3 regions of the Mesorhizobium sp. M0587 genome follow, and region 3 is predicted to be linked to each of the others. Evidence: predicted binding sites of a transcription regulator. Region 3 holds the regulator's gene; each other region holds the start of a gene.

Region 1 (5,051 bases), on a different contig from region 3:
ACCCGTTTCATACTTTTCCTGGAATTGCTCTAGCGTACCTGCCGACGCAGATGTTCCTTGGTTTCGCGGTCAAGCGCCCGCCAGTCACAGCCGCGGATCGCCGCCTCCATCGCATAGAGTGCGTTGATCGTTATGTGCTGTCCGAATCGGAATTTCAGACGGTAATAGGCTTCAACCGCGCCTAAATTGCGCAAATGCCCTTCATAGAGGACATCGATTTCCGCCAGCATCCGCGCCATGGCTGGTCCGAGATTTCTCATGTCTTGGATGCGAGTGCTCATCGCTGGATCCCCGCGTGGTCACAGCGCGCGAGATAGCCCTCACAGGATTTGTCAAGACCATCACGAGGATCTTGCCGCACGTCGCATCGCCTCACCTCCCGTCAAGCCGCCTGCGCCATCCGCTCCGAGCTCATGCGATAGGAAATAGCTTCCGCCAGATGGATGCGTCCAACCGTCTCGCTGGCCTCGAGGTCGGCCAGTGTCCGCGCCACCTTCAGCACCCGATGATACGCGCGGGCGGAAAAGCCGAGTTTTTCGCTGGCGTCCTTGAGCAGCGACAGGCCGGCGGCATCCGGCATCGCGATCTCCTCGATGACCGACGGCGCGCAATGTGCGTTGGTGGTGGCCCGGGTAGCGCCGAGCCGTTCGAAGCGTTCGCGCTGGATGGTGCGGGCGCGTGCCACGCGCAGTGCCACATCGGCACTTTTCTCCGCCCGGTCGGGCCGGATCAGGTCGCTGGCCGAGACCGCCGGCACTTCGATTCTGAGATCGATGCGGTCGAGCAGCGGGCCTGAAATGCGCGCCTGGTAGTCGGTGCGGCAGCGTTCGCCGCGCAGGCAGCGATAGCCCGGCTCGCCGGCCATGCCGCAGCGGCACGGGTTCATCGCCGCCACCAGCTGGATGCGCGCCGGATAGGTGACGCGATGGTTGGCGCGCGCGATCATGCAGTCGCCGGTCTCCAGCGGCTGGCGTAGCGCATCGAGCGTCTGCGGCGTGAATTCGGGGAACTCGTCGAGGAACAGCACGCCGTGATGCGCCAGCGACACTTCGCCCGGCCGTGCGCGAATGCCGCCGCCGACCATCGCCGCCATCGAGGCCGAATGATGCGGGGCGCGAAACGGCCGCCGGTCGGTCAGCTTGCCCTCGCCAAGTTCTCCCGCCACCGAGGCGATCATCGAAACTTCGAGCAACTCCTTCGGCGCCAGTGGCGGCAGGATCGACGGCAGCCGCTGCGCCAGCATCGATTTTCCCGACCCTGGCGGGCCGACCATCAGCAGATTATGCCCGCCGGCCGCCGCCACTTCCAGCGCCCGCTTGGCGGTTTCCTGCCCCTTGATATCGGCGAGGTCGGGCAGGTCGCGCGCCGCCGCGTGGATCCCGGCTTCCGGCCGCGACAGCACCTGCGTACCGCGGAAATGATTGGCGATGGCGATCAGGCTGCGCGGTGCCAGAATGTCGAATTCCCGCCCGGCCCAGGCCGCTTCCGGCCCGCAGGCGAAAGGGCAGATCAGGCCCTTGCCCTCGGCATTGGCGCCGATCGCCGCCGGCAAGGCGCCGGCGACGGCGGCAATCGTGCCGTCGAGCGACAATTCGCCAAGCACGACATAGCCGGCCAGCATATCGCCGGGAATGGCGCCCAATGCGGCCATCAGGCCAAGCGCGATCGGCAAATCATAGTGGCTGCCTTCCTTGGGCAGGTCGGCCGGCGCCAGATTGACGGTCACCTTCTTCGACGGCATCGACAGGCCGGAGGCATGCAGTGCCGCCTGCACCCGCTCACGGCTCTCGGCCACCGCCTTGTCCGCGAGACCGACGATGTGCATGTTGACCTTGCCGGGTGCGATCATCACCTGCACGTCGACCGGCACGGCCTCGATGCCCTGGAAAGCGACCGTGCGAACCCGCGCCACCATCTTGCAAACCCCGGATATGGGCCTGCCCCAGCCCGTTCGATCAGGCCTTGAAGGCCCGTCGGCAGAGACAATCACAATTTTTCGGCCAAAGCAAGAACATTACAGGAACAGGTAAGCGTAAGGGTTGTAGGCGAGGTATGCCCGGTTGCAAAAACGGAACATGGTTAAGGCAAAATGAAAACGGCTATTTTCGCTTCGCCTCGACGGCGTCCCAGAACAGGCCGGCAATGTCCGCGCCGCCGAAGCGGCTGACTTCGCGCACACCCGTCGGCGAGGTCACGTTGATCTCGGTCATGTAGTCGCCGATGACGTCGATGCCGACCAGGATGAAGCCTCGTTCTTTCAGCGACGGGCCGATGCGGGCGCAGATCTCGCGCTCGCGTTCTGTCAGCTCGGTCTTTTCGGCGCGGCCGCCGACATGCATGTTGGAGCGGGAATCGTGCTCGGCCGGCACCCGGTTGATGGCGCCGACCGGCTCGCCGTCGATCAGGATGATGCGTTTGTCGCCCTTGCGTACGTCCTTGAGGTAACGCTGCACGATATACGGCTCCCGGAACATCTGGCCGAACATTTCGAGCAGCGAGGCGAGATTGCGGTCGGCCTCCAGCAGATGGAAGATGCCGGCGCCGCCATTGCCGTAGAGCGGCTTGACGATGATGTCGCCGAACTCCTTGCGGAACGCGGCGACCTCCAGCGGATCCTTGGTGATCAGCGTTTCCGGCATCAGGTCGGGAAACTCGGTGACGAAGATCTTTTCCGGGCTGTTTCGCACCCACGCCGGATCGTTGACCACCAATGTCTTGGGATGGATGCGCTCGAGAATATGCGTCGTGGTGATGTAATTCATGTCGAAGGGCGGATCCTGGCGCAGCAGGATGACGTCCATCTCCGACAGATCGGTGCGCACCTTCTCGCCCAGCGAATAATGGTTGCCCTTCTCGTCGCGCACCTGCATCTCCTCGACGCGGGCAAACACCTTGCCATCGCGCATCGACAGCCGGTCGGGCGTGTAGTGAAACAGAAGGTGGCCGCGCCGCTGTGCTTCCAGCGACAGCGCAAACGAGGTGTCGCCGGCGATCGACACGGTGGAGATGTGGTCCATTTGGACGGCGATTTTCAGCTTCATGGCAGGTCCCCAGCGCAGTCGACCACAGCGATATAAGGAACCGGGTGGCTTCTGCCAATCGGGCCAGGCCGCTGACGGTCGAAGACCAACCTGGAATAGCCGAGGAAAAAACGGCGTCATGCCAACCAGCAAGGCGACGGCAAAGGCGGCGAGCCGCGGCAGCGCCGGCATGGCGAGAGGGTGGCCGAATAGACGAGATAGTTGACGATGCTCGTAGCGATGCTGGTAGCGATGCCGACGCCGTCATAGCGCGCACCCTCTTGTGCCATACGGTGCCGCGAAGGCGCGAAGGTCAGCTGGCGGTTGATCTGCCAGGTGCTGCAGAGGGCAAAGCCGATAGACAAGATGCGGGCGACGAGCGGCCCCCGTGATCGCCAGCAGCAGCCAGGAGCGCTGCGGCATCGGCCGCGAAACCGCCGCCGCCGGCAAGGAAGACGCGGACGATGCGTTGCATCGTTCAGGCCGCGCGAGGCGTCTTGCCCGGTTGCGGTTTCACCACCACGGGCTCACCTCGGTGGTTGCGCCGTTCCACGCGGCCCGAAGGCATGGAGAGATAAAAAATACGCTTCTGTTCAGCCCGGCCCCGCGACACCGAATCGAGGATCAGCCCGGTCACCGCCGCCAGCGTCGATAGAAGCAGCAGGCCGACCGACAGCACCCAGGTCGGCATGCGCGGGACGAGGCCGGTTTCGGCGAACTCGACCAGCACCGGTGCCATCAGAAATAGGCTCGAGGCCAGGAAGAACACGGCAAAGGAACCGAAAAAGCGCAGCGGCTGGGTCTCCTTCATCAGCATGGCGAACATCCACAGGATCCTGGCGCCGTCGCGCCGGGTCGACAACTTTGACGACGAGCCCTCGGGCCGCCTGCCATAGTCGAGCGCGATCTCGCTTACCGGCAGTTTGAGCTGCGAGGCGTGCACCGACATCTCGGTCTCGATCTCGAAGCCGCCGGAGACGGCGGGAAAGCTCTTGACGAAGCGCCTGGTGAAAACGCGGTAGCCCGAGAAGATGTCGGTGAAATCGCTGCCGAACAGCCGCTTGTAGAGCGTGTTGAAGATGCGATTGCCGAACGCATGGCCCGCCCTGCCGGCGTCGTCGGTGATGCCGCGCCTGGTGCCCACCACCATATCGCAACGTTCGGTCAGCAGCGTGTTGATCAGCTGCGGCGCATCCTCCGGCGCATAGGTGCCGTCTCCGTCGGCCATCAAATAGATGTCGGCGTCGATGTCGGCGAACATGCGCCGAACCACATTGCCCTTACCCTGGCGCGGTTCGCGAACCACAATCGCACCGGCCGCGCGGGCCCTGAGCGCAGTCAGGTCGCGCGAATTGTTGTCGTAGACATAGATGGTGGCGGTCGGCAGTGTCTCACGGAACCGCCGCACTACCTCGGCGACGGTCAGCTCCTCATTGTAGCAAGGCAGGAGCACGGCGATGACAGGTTCGTGGCGAACGTCTTGCGGCATTTCGTCTCCGGTGCCCTTGTCGACCACGCGATCATGCGAGCGCCCGTCGGGCTCGCCCAGGCTGTTTTACTATTTATTGAAGCCGTTAAGGCTAGGTTTAAGTCCGACTCCATGAGTGTCGATTGGCCTGAACAAGGCCCGGCATTCCTGCCAAGGGCAATCGGGATGAGCACAGCAAAGGACGGCGCTGCCACCTGGAGGTCAGATATTGCATTGGCGCTGCTTGCCGCCTTGCTACTGCTGGCCCTCAATGCCTATGCCGGCTTCCCGCAATTGGCCAATCCGGCGGGCGACAATGACAGCCTGCTGCAACTGGTCGAAGTCCGCGACCTTCTGGCCGGCCAGGGGTGGTTCGACCTGCACCAATACAGGATGGGGCTGGAAGGCGGCTTCATCATGCACTGGTCGCGGTTGCTCGACGGGCCACTGGCCCTCGGCATGCTCGCCGTGTCGGCCCTGACGGGCAGCACCACCTTGGCCGAACAGGTCGTGCAGGTACTGTGGCCTGCCCTGCTGTTCTGCCTCGCGGTCTTCTTCATCAT
Region 2 (5,051 bases), on a different contig from region 3:
CAGGTAGAAGAAGAACTTCAGCATCCGCCAATCGTCGAGATCGAAATGATATTTGCCGAGCGAGGCAAGGTTCTTGTCGGCGTCCGAGGCCGCGCCGGTCGGAAAGCTCCACCAGACGCGCGTCGTGATCAGTTTCGCCTGGCCGCCGAGATAATGCGCGGCGATGTCGAGAAGCAGCGGATCGCGCTGTATGGCGAGTGCCGCCTGGCAGTCGAGGACACGCTCGAAATAATGCCCGCTGAGCAGCGGCCGCCCATAACGCTTTTCGGCTTCGGCATGCTCGTCCGGCATGAACTCGATACGGCGGTCGAAATTGCCGAAGCAAGGCGTGCGTCGGGCAAAATTCGCGATCTCCTGATGGATTTCCGGCGGCAGGACCAAGCCTGAAAACAGCCCGTCGGAGCGCAGCGCATCGACCGCCGCCTCGCGCTCGACGCCTGCGAACATCGTATCCCCCGCATTGTCGGCCGGACGGGCGCGTTTCGCGCCCAGCCAGTGCATCCGCCGCCCGGGCATGGTGCGGGCCAGGACGAACATCGGCAGCCAGGCGGGATTTTCGCGTAAATCCTTCAGGTAAGTCGGAATGCGCACGGCGATACGGCGCAGCAGGCTGCCATTGCGCGCAATTGCCTCGAGACTGGCGGCGCCGGAGTTGTCGGGGGGTGAAAGGTTCATTGGGTCCTCGGTTATGAGAGCGGCACCGACGCTGCATCGGTGCCCACCGCTCGGCATGACCCAAACCCAATTCGCCCACCTGACGGGGACGCTAATCTCACGTCAGATTTTGTGCAATGCACAACAGAGTGTGCAGTTGCAAAAAATCACTTCCGCGCGCCCTGTTTGGGTGGCGCCACCCAGATCTCGGCGTCGAGCCGCTTCGTCGCTAGGCCGCGCGCCAGCGCCTCGGCGCCGGCGGCATTCTTCGACAGCGAGGCTGCCTGCCGCTTGCTGATCACCAGTCCGTCGGCCAGGGCCCGGTTTCCGGAAAAGACCCGGGCCAGGAACGGCATGCGGCTGCCGCGCGCCCGCGAGAACCGCGCCGCCATGGTTTGCCTGGCGGTGTGGGCGACGACAGCGTCGATCCAGCCCTCCACCAGCCGCGCGCCGGGCTCCAGGATGAGCAGCCAGTCGCCTTTGGCCTGTCGGATGCCGGCAGCGATGCCGCCGCTGGCCACGTAGTGGCAGCCGGCATGCTCGGCGACGCGATGCGTCTGGTCGGTGGAGCCGGCATCGCAGACGACGACCTCGCGCACCACGCCCTCCACCGCACCGCCGATCAGCGAAGCGAGCGTGCGGGCGAGAGCCTCCTCGTCATTGCGGGTTTCGATGAGAACACTGAGCATCGCTAGCCGAATAGCGGAAAGCCGTTCCGGGCGCCAGTTTTTGCCACGCAGCATAAAAAAGTTCTTGCTTTGTTCTTTTTGCTGAGATAGGATTATTTTCATGAACAGAGCAATCCGGCACAACATGGACAGTCCCTGGGAGCGGGCGAAGATGGAACAGATCGTGCGCGCCGACATCGCGGCTTTCGGAGCAGGAAGAGCCGAGATGGCCAACGCGATGATCGAACAGAGCGGCGTGCGTATCCGTCCCGACCGCAACCGCGGCCGGTCGGCAGGCATCAATCCGACCGGGCGGTTCGAGCCGGTCAGCCGGCATGTCTTCGACGATGGCTGGAATTCGCTGGAGGAATTGCCGCCGTTCAAGACCGAGGTGCAGGTCGAGAAGCCGCGCACCATCATCACCCGCAACGAATCGCCCGACATTTCCTTCGATCGCTCGATCAATCCCTATCGCGGCTGCGAGCATGGCTGCGTCTATTGCTTCGCGCGGCCGACGCACTCCTTCATGGGCCTGTCGCCTGGCCTCGATTTCGAATCCAAGCTGTTCGCCAAGCCGGATGCCGCAAGGCTGCTCGACAAGGAATTGTCGAAGGACGGTTACCAGCCGCGCACCATCGCCATCGGCACCAACACCGACCCCTACCAGCCGATCGAGAAGCAATACCGGATCATGCGCGAGATCCTCGAAGTGCTGGAGGCGCGCGGACATCCGGTCGGCATCGTCACCAAATCAGCACTGGTGACGCGCGACATCGACATCCTGTCGCGCATGGCCGAACGGGGGCTCGCCAAGGTGGCGCTGTCGGTGACGACGCTCGACCGCATGCTGGCGCGCACCATGGAACCGCGCGCGTCGACGCCGACCAAGCGGCTGGAGGCGATCCGGCAGCTTTCGGATGCCGGCATTCCGGCTTCGGTGATGGTGGCGCCGATCATCCCTGGCCTGACCGATCAGGAGATGGAGCGCATCCTCGATTCGGCGTGTGCCGCCGGCGCGCGCGAGGCGGGTTATGTCGTGCTGCGCCTGCCGCTGGAGGTCAGCCCGATCTTCAAGGACTGGCTGCTGCGCCATTATCCGGACCGCTACCGTCACGTGATGTCGCTGATACGCTCGATGCGCGATGGCAAGGACTACGATTCGGAATGGGGCAAGCGCATGAAGGGCGCCGGTCCCTATGCCTGGCAGATCGGCCGGCGCTTCGAGATCACCGCCAAGCGGCTCGGCCTCAATGCCGAGCGGCGCACGCTCAGGACCGACCAGTTCGTCGCGGCCGGAAAGGACCAGGAGCAGCTGATGCTGCTCTAAACTTGCCTTTCGCTTGTTGAATCCCGTCCGGCCTGCCCCGGCCTGCAGACGGTGCCCTCCCGGTCCGGCGCCCCACCCGACCCGGAGGGACTTGCGGAGAATCGGAGCCGATGCGAACCTCGCCGCAACATGGCTCGCGCGCGTTCTGATTCTCCGCCTCTCTTCGAAATCGTCGAGAAACCCGATTTCTCCTTCGAGACGAAGGCGATGGCCGAAGGCCTGTGGCCGGTGGCCGGGATGGACGAGGCCGGCCGTGGCCCGCTCGCCGGGCCGGTGGTCGCTGCGGCGGTGGTGCTCGACCCCGCCAACATCCCCGAAGGCCTAGACGATTCCAAGCGGCTCAGCCATTTGCAGCGCGAGGCGCTGTTCCTGCGCATTCTCGGTTCCGCGCAGGGTGTTTCGATGGCGTCGATCAGCGCCGAGGGCATCGACGGCAGCAATATACTGAAGGCCAGCGTGGAGGCGATGCGCCGCGCCCTGGTCGGCTTGTCGGTTCAGCCGAAGCTCGCGCTCGCCGATGGCCGCGACGTGCCGCCCGGATTGCCTTGCGCCGGACGCGCGCTGATCAAGGGCGATCAGCGCTCGCAGTCGATCGCGGCCGCCTCCATCGTCGCCAAGGTGATGCGCGACCGCATGATGTGCGGCTGCGGCAATCATCACGACCGCTACGGTTTCGAGGCCCACATGGGTTACGCCACCGTCCGGCATCGCACGGCGATCGAAGCACACGGGCCGGTCGCCCGGCTGCACCGCGTATCGTTCGCGCCCTTCAGGCTCGGCGGGACGGAAGTGGTGGAAGAAGAGAGTTTCGACGGGCTCGATTGAGCTGTTGGGCTCGACTGCGTCACAAAGAGATTGGCGAAGCGGCGATGACAGCCGATCTCCCCCCTCGTGGGGGAGATGGCCGGTCCACCCTCCGTAGCTGCAGCGCAGCTGCTGCGGAGGACGGGCAGGCCAGAGGGGGTCGCCGCGCGTGAAGCGCCGACATCCTTTTTTGCCGGATAAGAGGTTGCGCCTGGACGTACCGACCCCCTCTGTCGCCTTCGGCGACATCTCCCCCTCGAGGGGGGAGATCATCCCAGCCGAAATAAAAAAAGCCGCCAGGTTTCCCGGGCGGCCTTTTCAATTCCTGACGCGATCGGCTCAGTTGAGCTTTGCCTTCACGTCCGCGAGCGAAGCCTTGAACAACTCCGCTCCGGCCTTGGCGTCGATCTTGCCGGCGAGCAGCGTGCGTGCCGCTTCGACGGCGATGTCGACGGCGCTGGCGCGCACTTCGCCGATCGCCTCGCGCTCGGCCTGACCGATCTTCTGCTCGGCAAGCGCGGTGCGCCTGGCGACGTAGTCCTCGGTCTTCTTGTGCGCTTCGGCAGCGAGCAGTTCGGCCTCGCGCTTGGCGGCCGCGACAATGTCGGCGGCCTCCTGTTCGGCTTCCTTGCGCTTGCGCTGGTAATGCCCGAGCAGTTGCTGGGCCTCTTCACGCAGCTTGCGCGCTTCGTCGAGTTCGTTGCTGATCCTGGCGGCGCGGGCATCGAGCGCCTTCGCGATCATGCGGGGCACCTTGATGTAGACGGCGACGCCCAGGAAGATGACCAGGGCAATCGTTGCCCAGAGCGTTGCTAGAGATGTGGCGTCCATGATGCGCTCCTCACCGGGCCACGGATTTGACCGCGGCCGCGATCTCGGCCTTGCTGGCCTTGCCGCCGACCAGTGCCTCGACGATCGCCGAGGCGGTGTCTTCGGCGATGCCGCCGACTTCCTTCATGGCGTTGGCCTTGATGGAAGCAATACGCGCTTCGGCCGCGCCAAGCTTTTCATCGAGCGCGGCCTCGACCTTCTTGCGCGCGGTCTCGGCTTCGGCCTTGGCCGCATCGTTGGCCTGCTGGCCGATCGAATTGGCATTGGTCTTGGCTTCCGCCAGTTCCTGCTCGTAGGCAGCAACGGCGGCGTCGGCCTCGCCCTTCAACCTGGCTGCCTGGTCGAGGTCCTGGCTGATGCGATCGTTGCGGACGTCGATGATGCCGCCGACGCGCGGCATAACGACCCGTTTCAGGAAGAGGTAGAACAGCCCGAAAGTGATCGCCAGCCACAGAAGCTGCGACGGGAAGGTCGCAGGATCGAACGGCGGAAACGTGCCGTGCGCTTCGGCAGGCACGCTGGTGCCGGACTGCGTGTCGCCTTCCGTCGCAGCGTGGCTGGTATCGGTTGATGGCGCGGACTCTTGCGCGAAGGCAGATGTCACGAACATGGACTATTCCCTGATATCAGGCCCGCCGCTTTCGCGGCCGGCCTGTCCAATCAACGCAGAGGTTCAGCCGAACAGGGCCAGAAGCGCGATGAGAAGCGAGAAGATGCCCAGAGCTTCGGTCACGGCGAAGCCGAAGATCAGACGGCCGAACTGGCCA
Region 3 (5,051 bases):
ACCGGCTATGCCAAGCTGCTTCCGCCGACAGGCCCGGTGCGGCCGGACAGCTACGACTTCTCCTTCGACAGCTATTTCGCGGGCATCGGCGGCAGCGGGTTCTTTCTCGGCAATCCAAAAATCGTCGCCACAGGTGACGATGGCATGCCGCTGTCGGCCCGCCTTTCCTCGGCGGTGGAAACCGCCCGCGAAGGCATCGCCGATCACATCAGGGACATTGTCGGCGGTGCCGAAGGCGAGATCGCCGCGGCGCTGATCGTCGGCGTGCGCGCCGGCATTCCTGACGAAATCAACGAAGCGATGCGCCGTACTGGCATCTATCACATCATCTCCATTTCCGGACTGCACATGGCGCTGGTCGCAGGCACCATCATGGGCCTGCTGCGCGGCGTCTTTGCCCTGTTCCCGGATTTTTCAGCGCGTCGGCCGGTCAAGAAATACGCCGCCGTGGCGGCACTTTGCTCGATTGCCGCCTATCTTGTCATCTCGGGCGTCGTCGTTGCCGCCGAGCGCAGCTTCATCATGCTGGCGGTGATGCTGATCGCGGTGCTGTTCGATCGGGCGGCGCTGACCATGCGCAACCTGGCGATCTCGGCGATCGCCGTCATCGTGGTGTCGCCGCATGAAGTGGTCGGCCCGAGTTTCCAGATGTCTTTCGCCGCGACCGCCGCGCTGGTCGGCGCCTATGCCGGCTGGGCGGATCACCGTGCGGGAAAGACCAGACCGCCACCGCCGAAGCGATCCCTGCCGGGTTTCCTGACGCGAAAACTCCTGCTGGCGACCGGCGGACTTGCCATGACGTCGATCATCGCCGGCGGCGCCACGGCACTTTTCGCCATCTGGCATTTTCAGCGCGTGTCGCCGCTCAGCCTGTTCGCCAATCTGGCCATCATGCCGATCGTGACGCTCGTGATGTTCCTGGCCGTTGCCAGTGCACTGTTGATGCCGTTCGGGCTGGATGGGCCGTCCCTTTACCTGATGGGCAAGGGGTTGACTGTCATGATCGCCATATCAAGCTGGATTTCCGAGCGTTCGCCGGTCGATGCCGTCGGGCTGATTTCGCAGCAGTCGGTGCTGTTGGTGACCATTGCCCTCGTCATCGCGACAATGGCAACGACATGGCTGCGGCTTGGAGCACTTCCATTCGCGCTCGCCGGTCTGTTGATCGTCGGCGATACGCGCACGCCGGATGTGCTGATCTCGGAGGATGCGCGGCTGGTCGCACTGCCGATCGGCGGCGGCGAACTTGCGGTCAGTCGGGCACGCCCGAACGAATTCACCGTCGACAACTGGAAACGCGCCCTGACATCCGAAACCATCGTCGTGCCGGAAATCTTCACCGAAGGAGACGGCGAATTCGACATCGCCGATTCCATCGGGCTGCCGCCGGGATCACCTTTCTATTGCATATCAGGCGTCTGTCTCGCCAGGCACTCATCGGGTGCAATCATAGCGCATGTCGAAGACCGCAAGGATGCGTGGAAAGCCTGCGGTTTCGCCGACCTGATCGTCATCAATGATGCAACGGCATATGACCCCTGTCACAACCCGCTGGTGCTTGTCGTCACCAAGCGGCAACTCGCCCGCAAAGGCAGTGCGGCCGTCTTCTTCGACCGCCAATCGGCGATCGCACCAGCGACAATCAGCTTCGCCGTGGACAGCCCATACCGGCCTTGGCACACGCAACGCAAATTTTCACGCGAGGCGAGGGGGCTGCCGCCCTACAACAAACCCGACAAGCCAGCGGTAAAACCGCAGCCGCCTCAATAGCGTCTGATCAGCCCGACCAGTTTGCCTTGCACCTTGACCCTGTCTGGCCCGAAAATGCGCGTTTCATAGGCGGGATTGGCTGCCTCGAGAGCAATCGAAGCTCCCTTGCGGCGGAACCGTTTCAGCGTCGCTTCTTCTTCATCCACCAGCGCTACGATGATTTCGCCAGGGCTGGCCGTGTCGGCGTTGCGGATGATGACGGTATCGCCGTCGAAGATGCCGGCCTCGATCATCGAGTCGCCCTTGACCTCGAGCGCATAGTGTTCGCCACCCATGATCATGTCAGGCGGCACCGAGATCGAATGCGTCTGATGCTGTATGGCATCGATCGGCACACCGGCGGCGATACGGCCCATCACCGGGATCGACACCGCGGAAACCGCATCGTCGTCATTGCCAGCCGATGACATCCGCGATTGCGCCGGTTTGATCTGGCGGCCGAGGCTGCCTTGCCCAAGACTGCCCTGGATGACGCTTGGCGAGAATTTTTTTGCCGCATTGAGGCCCGGCGCGATCGAATCCGGCAGCCGCAGCACTTCCAGCGCCCGCGCCCGGTTGGGCAGCCGGCGAATAAAGCCGCGCTCCTCCAGCGCCGTGATCAGCCGATGGATACCGGACTTGGAAGCGAGATCGAGCGCTTCCTTCATCTCGTCGAAGGAGGGCGGAATGCCGCTTTCCTTGAGTCGTTCATGGATGAACATCAGCAGTTCATGTTGCTTGCGTGTCAGCATGGCGGCCCCCAAGACATTGAACAACGGGTTTGAATCAGAATCAGAAAAACAAACCCAGAACAAACACTATCTGTTCCAGTTGTGTTCCGCAACTGTTTAAAGTTTAATGAATTTGTTAAGGCTGCGGAAACGAAGTGGCCTCCCGCAACCGGCATCCCAAAGGCGCGGTCCGCCGTCAACGCGCGCTCGGGCCCATTGAAATTGTTTCGGTTAATGGCCTGTGGGCCGATCGATCTCCACTTTTGGCATAATCCCGCAAGCTGTGTTGCCGACAGATGCCGGGTGCGTTTCGGCGGGTCGAAAAACCTCCGTCGCTCGTGAACGAAACGAAGCCAAAATGCCAACTGCGTGCCAGAAAGCGGCCAGGCACCGTAGGACGCGAAGGGCCGCTTTTTTGCTCGTTGCTTACCGCTCGCTTGACGAAACCGTATAAGAGTATACGGTTTGTGAGGAGGAACATGAATGATCACGCCGAAGCAGGCAGCGCGCCGCGCACGGATAGAGCATGCCGCCTACGCGGTGCTCCGGGAAACCGGCTACAAAAGCGCGTCCCTGCTTGCCATCGCCAAGCGGGCATCGGCGTCGAACGAAACCCTCTACAACTGGTACGGCAACAAGCAGGTGCTGTTTCGATCCCTGATCGAAGCCAATGCGGGAGAGGCAAGGAAGCTGCTGGAGGACGCCCTTCACCAGGCTCGCGATCCCCTCGAAACCCTGGGCTTGCTAGGGCCGGTCTTGCTGACCCTGGTGACGGGCGACAAGGCGGTGGCGCTCAATCGCGCCGCGGCGGGCGACGTCAACGATACAGGCACGCTTGGCCAATCGATCGCGCAATTCGGCCGCAACACCATAATGCCGCTTGTTGGCGACCTGCTTCGAACCGCAAGTCGGGACGGCCTGATCGCCTGTGACGATCCTGCCGAAGCCGCCGACATCTACGTCCGTCTTTTGATCGGCGATCTTCAGGTTCGCCGGATCGTCGGGGTCCTGGAGGAACTGCCTCCGCCGGAAGTCGAGCAAAGATCGAACAGGGCGCTCACCCTGTTCTTGCGCCTCTATGCGCCCGACAGGGACGGCCGGTCGTCGACAGCCGCCGACAGGAGTACACGATAATGATCGCGGTTCCCTACCTGTCCGCCCTTCTGTCGCTCCTGCCGGGAGCTTGGTTGCGACCTGACGTCTGATTTCAACCAGCCTTGCCCCGGCCGCGGGCGCACTCTTTTCAACGGGGAACATCGTGACCATGAGCAGAATTCCCGATCTGGCAGCGATCGAGGCGATGGACGCCGCGGATCCGCTGCGTGCCATGCGCGATCGCTTCGTCTTGCCGGAAGGGGTGATCTACCTCGACGGCAATTCGTTGGGTGCTGCTTCTCCCGCCGTCTTCGAGGAACTGAACAAGGCCGCGACACAGGAATGGGCGCAGGATCTCATCCGTGCCTGGAACACCGCCGGCTGGTTCGACATGCCGGTCGAACTCGGCGATCAGCTCGGGCGGCTGATTGGCGCCGCGGCCGGCCAGACGGTGGTCTGCGATACCACCTCGATCAACATCTACAAGGTGCTGCATGCCGCACTCGGCATGCGGCCGCACCGGTCGGTGATCGTCGCCGAGGGCGACAGCTTTCCGACCGATCTCTACATGGCGGAAGGCGTGGCCTCGACACGGCCGGGCACGGTGCTGCGGCTCGAGGGCGTCGATGCGCCTGATATCGAAGACCTGATCGACGAGCATGTCGCCGTCATCCTGGTCAATCACGTCAACTACAAGTCCGGCCAGTTGCGCGACATGGCCGCCCTGACGTGCAAGGCGCATCAGGTCGGCGCACTGATCGTATGGGATCTCTGCCACACGGCAGGCGCACTGCCGGTCGAACTCGACGGCGCGAATGCCGATTTCGCCATCGGCTGCACCTACAAATACCTCAATGGCGGTCCGGGCGCGCCGGCCTTCATCTACGCGGCCAAACGGCACCATGGTGATATCAGGCAGCCGCTCAGCGGCTGGTGGGGGCACGCCCGGCCGTTCGCCTTCGAACAGGGCTACGAGGCCGGCACGGGCATCCGCCGGTTCCTGTGCGGCACGCAGCCGGTGCTGTCGATGCGGGCGCTCAAGGGCGCGCTGGACCTGTGGAACGAGGTCGATATGGCGGTGGTGCGCAAGAAGAGCATCGCGCTGACCGATCTGTTCATCCGGCTTGTAGAAGCCAGGTGTGGCGCCTACGGCCTCGAACTCGAAAGCCCGCGCAACGGCGATGCGCGCGGCAGCCAGGTGTCGTTCCTCCACCCACACGGGTACCAGGTGATGCGGGCCTTGATCGAGCACGGCGTCATCGGTGATTTCCGCGCGCCGTCGACCATCCGCTTCGGCTTCACGCCGCTCTATATCGGCTACAAGGACGTCTGGCAGGCTGTCGAGGTGCTGGAGGATATCCTGCGCACCGGCGCCTGGCAGGACGCGCGCTTCGCGGTCAAGACGGCGGTGACCTGAGAAACTTTGTTTTTTACGCAATTCCCCCGGGGAAGCGTTACGCGCTTTCCCGGCCGTCG

Evidence for each region. Region 3 encodes LexA, which represses DNA repair genes until DNA is damaged. Its sites were predicted from a motif close to TGTTCNNNNTGTGTTCNG; they were not measured.
Region 1: NKI49_RS10645 (YifB family Mg chelatase-like AAA ATPase) is a predicted target of LexA. The motif match lies at 2,008-2,025, and genes of this name have one in related genera.
Region 2: NKI49_RS11190 (PA0069 family radical SAM protein) is a predicted target of LexA. The motif match lies at 1,403-1,420, and genes of this name have one in related genera.

Annotation. Positions count from the first base shown of each region.
Region 1 covers NZ_JAMYQP010000008.1:228,605-233,655, reverse strand. The annotation lists gene NKI49_RS10650 (TfoX/Sxy family DNA transformation protein) at 30-281, opposite strand; gene NKI49_RS10645 (YifB family Mg chelatase-like AAA ATPase) at 383-1,915, opposite strand; gene gshB (glutathione synthase) at 2,100-3,041, opposite strand; gene NKI49_RS10635 (glycosyltransferase) at 3,499-4,509, opposite strand; gene NKI49_RS10630 (GtrA family protein) at 4,675-5,051, shown strand, end outside.
Region 2 covers NZ_JAMYQP010000009.1:117,067-122,117, reverse strand. The annotation lists gene NKI49_RS11200 (hypothetical protein) at 1-675, opposite strand, end outside; gene NKI49_RS11195 (glycosyltransferase) at 822-1,343, opposite strand; gene NKI49_RS11190 (PA0069 family radical SAM protein) at 1,495-2,649, shown strand; gene rnhB (ribonuclease HII) at 2,779-3,474, shown strand; gene NKI49_RS11180 (F0F1 ATP synthase subunit B) at 3,793-4,284, opposite strand; gene NKI49_RS11175 (F0F1 ATP synthase subunit B) at 4,295-4,894, opposite strand; gene NKI49_RS11170 (F0F1 ATP synthase subunit C) at 4,958-5,051, opposite strand, start outside.
Region 3 covers NZ_JAMYQP010000060.1:2,209-7,259, reverse strand. The annotation lists gene NKI49_RS31050 (ComEC/Rec2 family competence protein) at 1-1,770, shown strand, start outside; gene lexA (transcriptional repressor LexA) at 1,764-2,501, opposite strand; gene NKI49_RS31040 (TetR/AcrR family transcriptional regulator) at 2,964-3,614, shown strand; gene kynU (kynureninase) at 3,745-4,992, shown strand.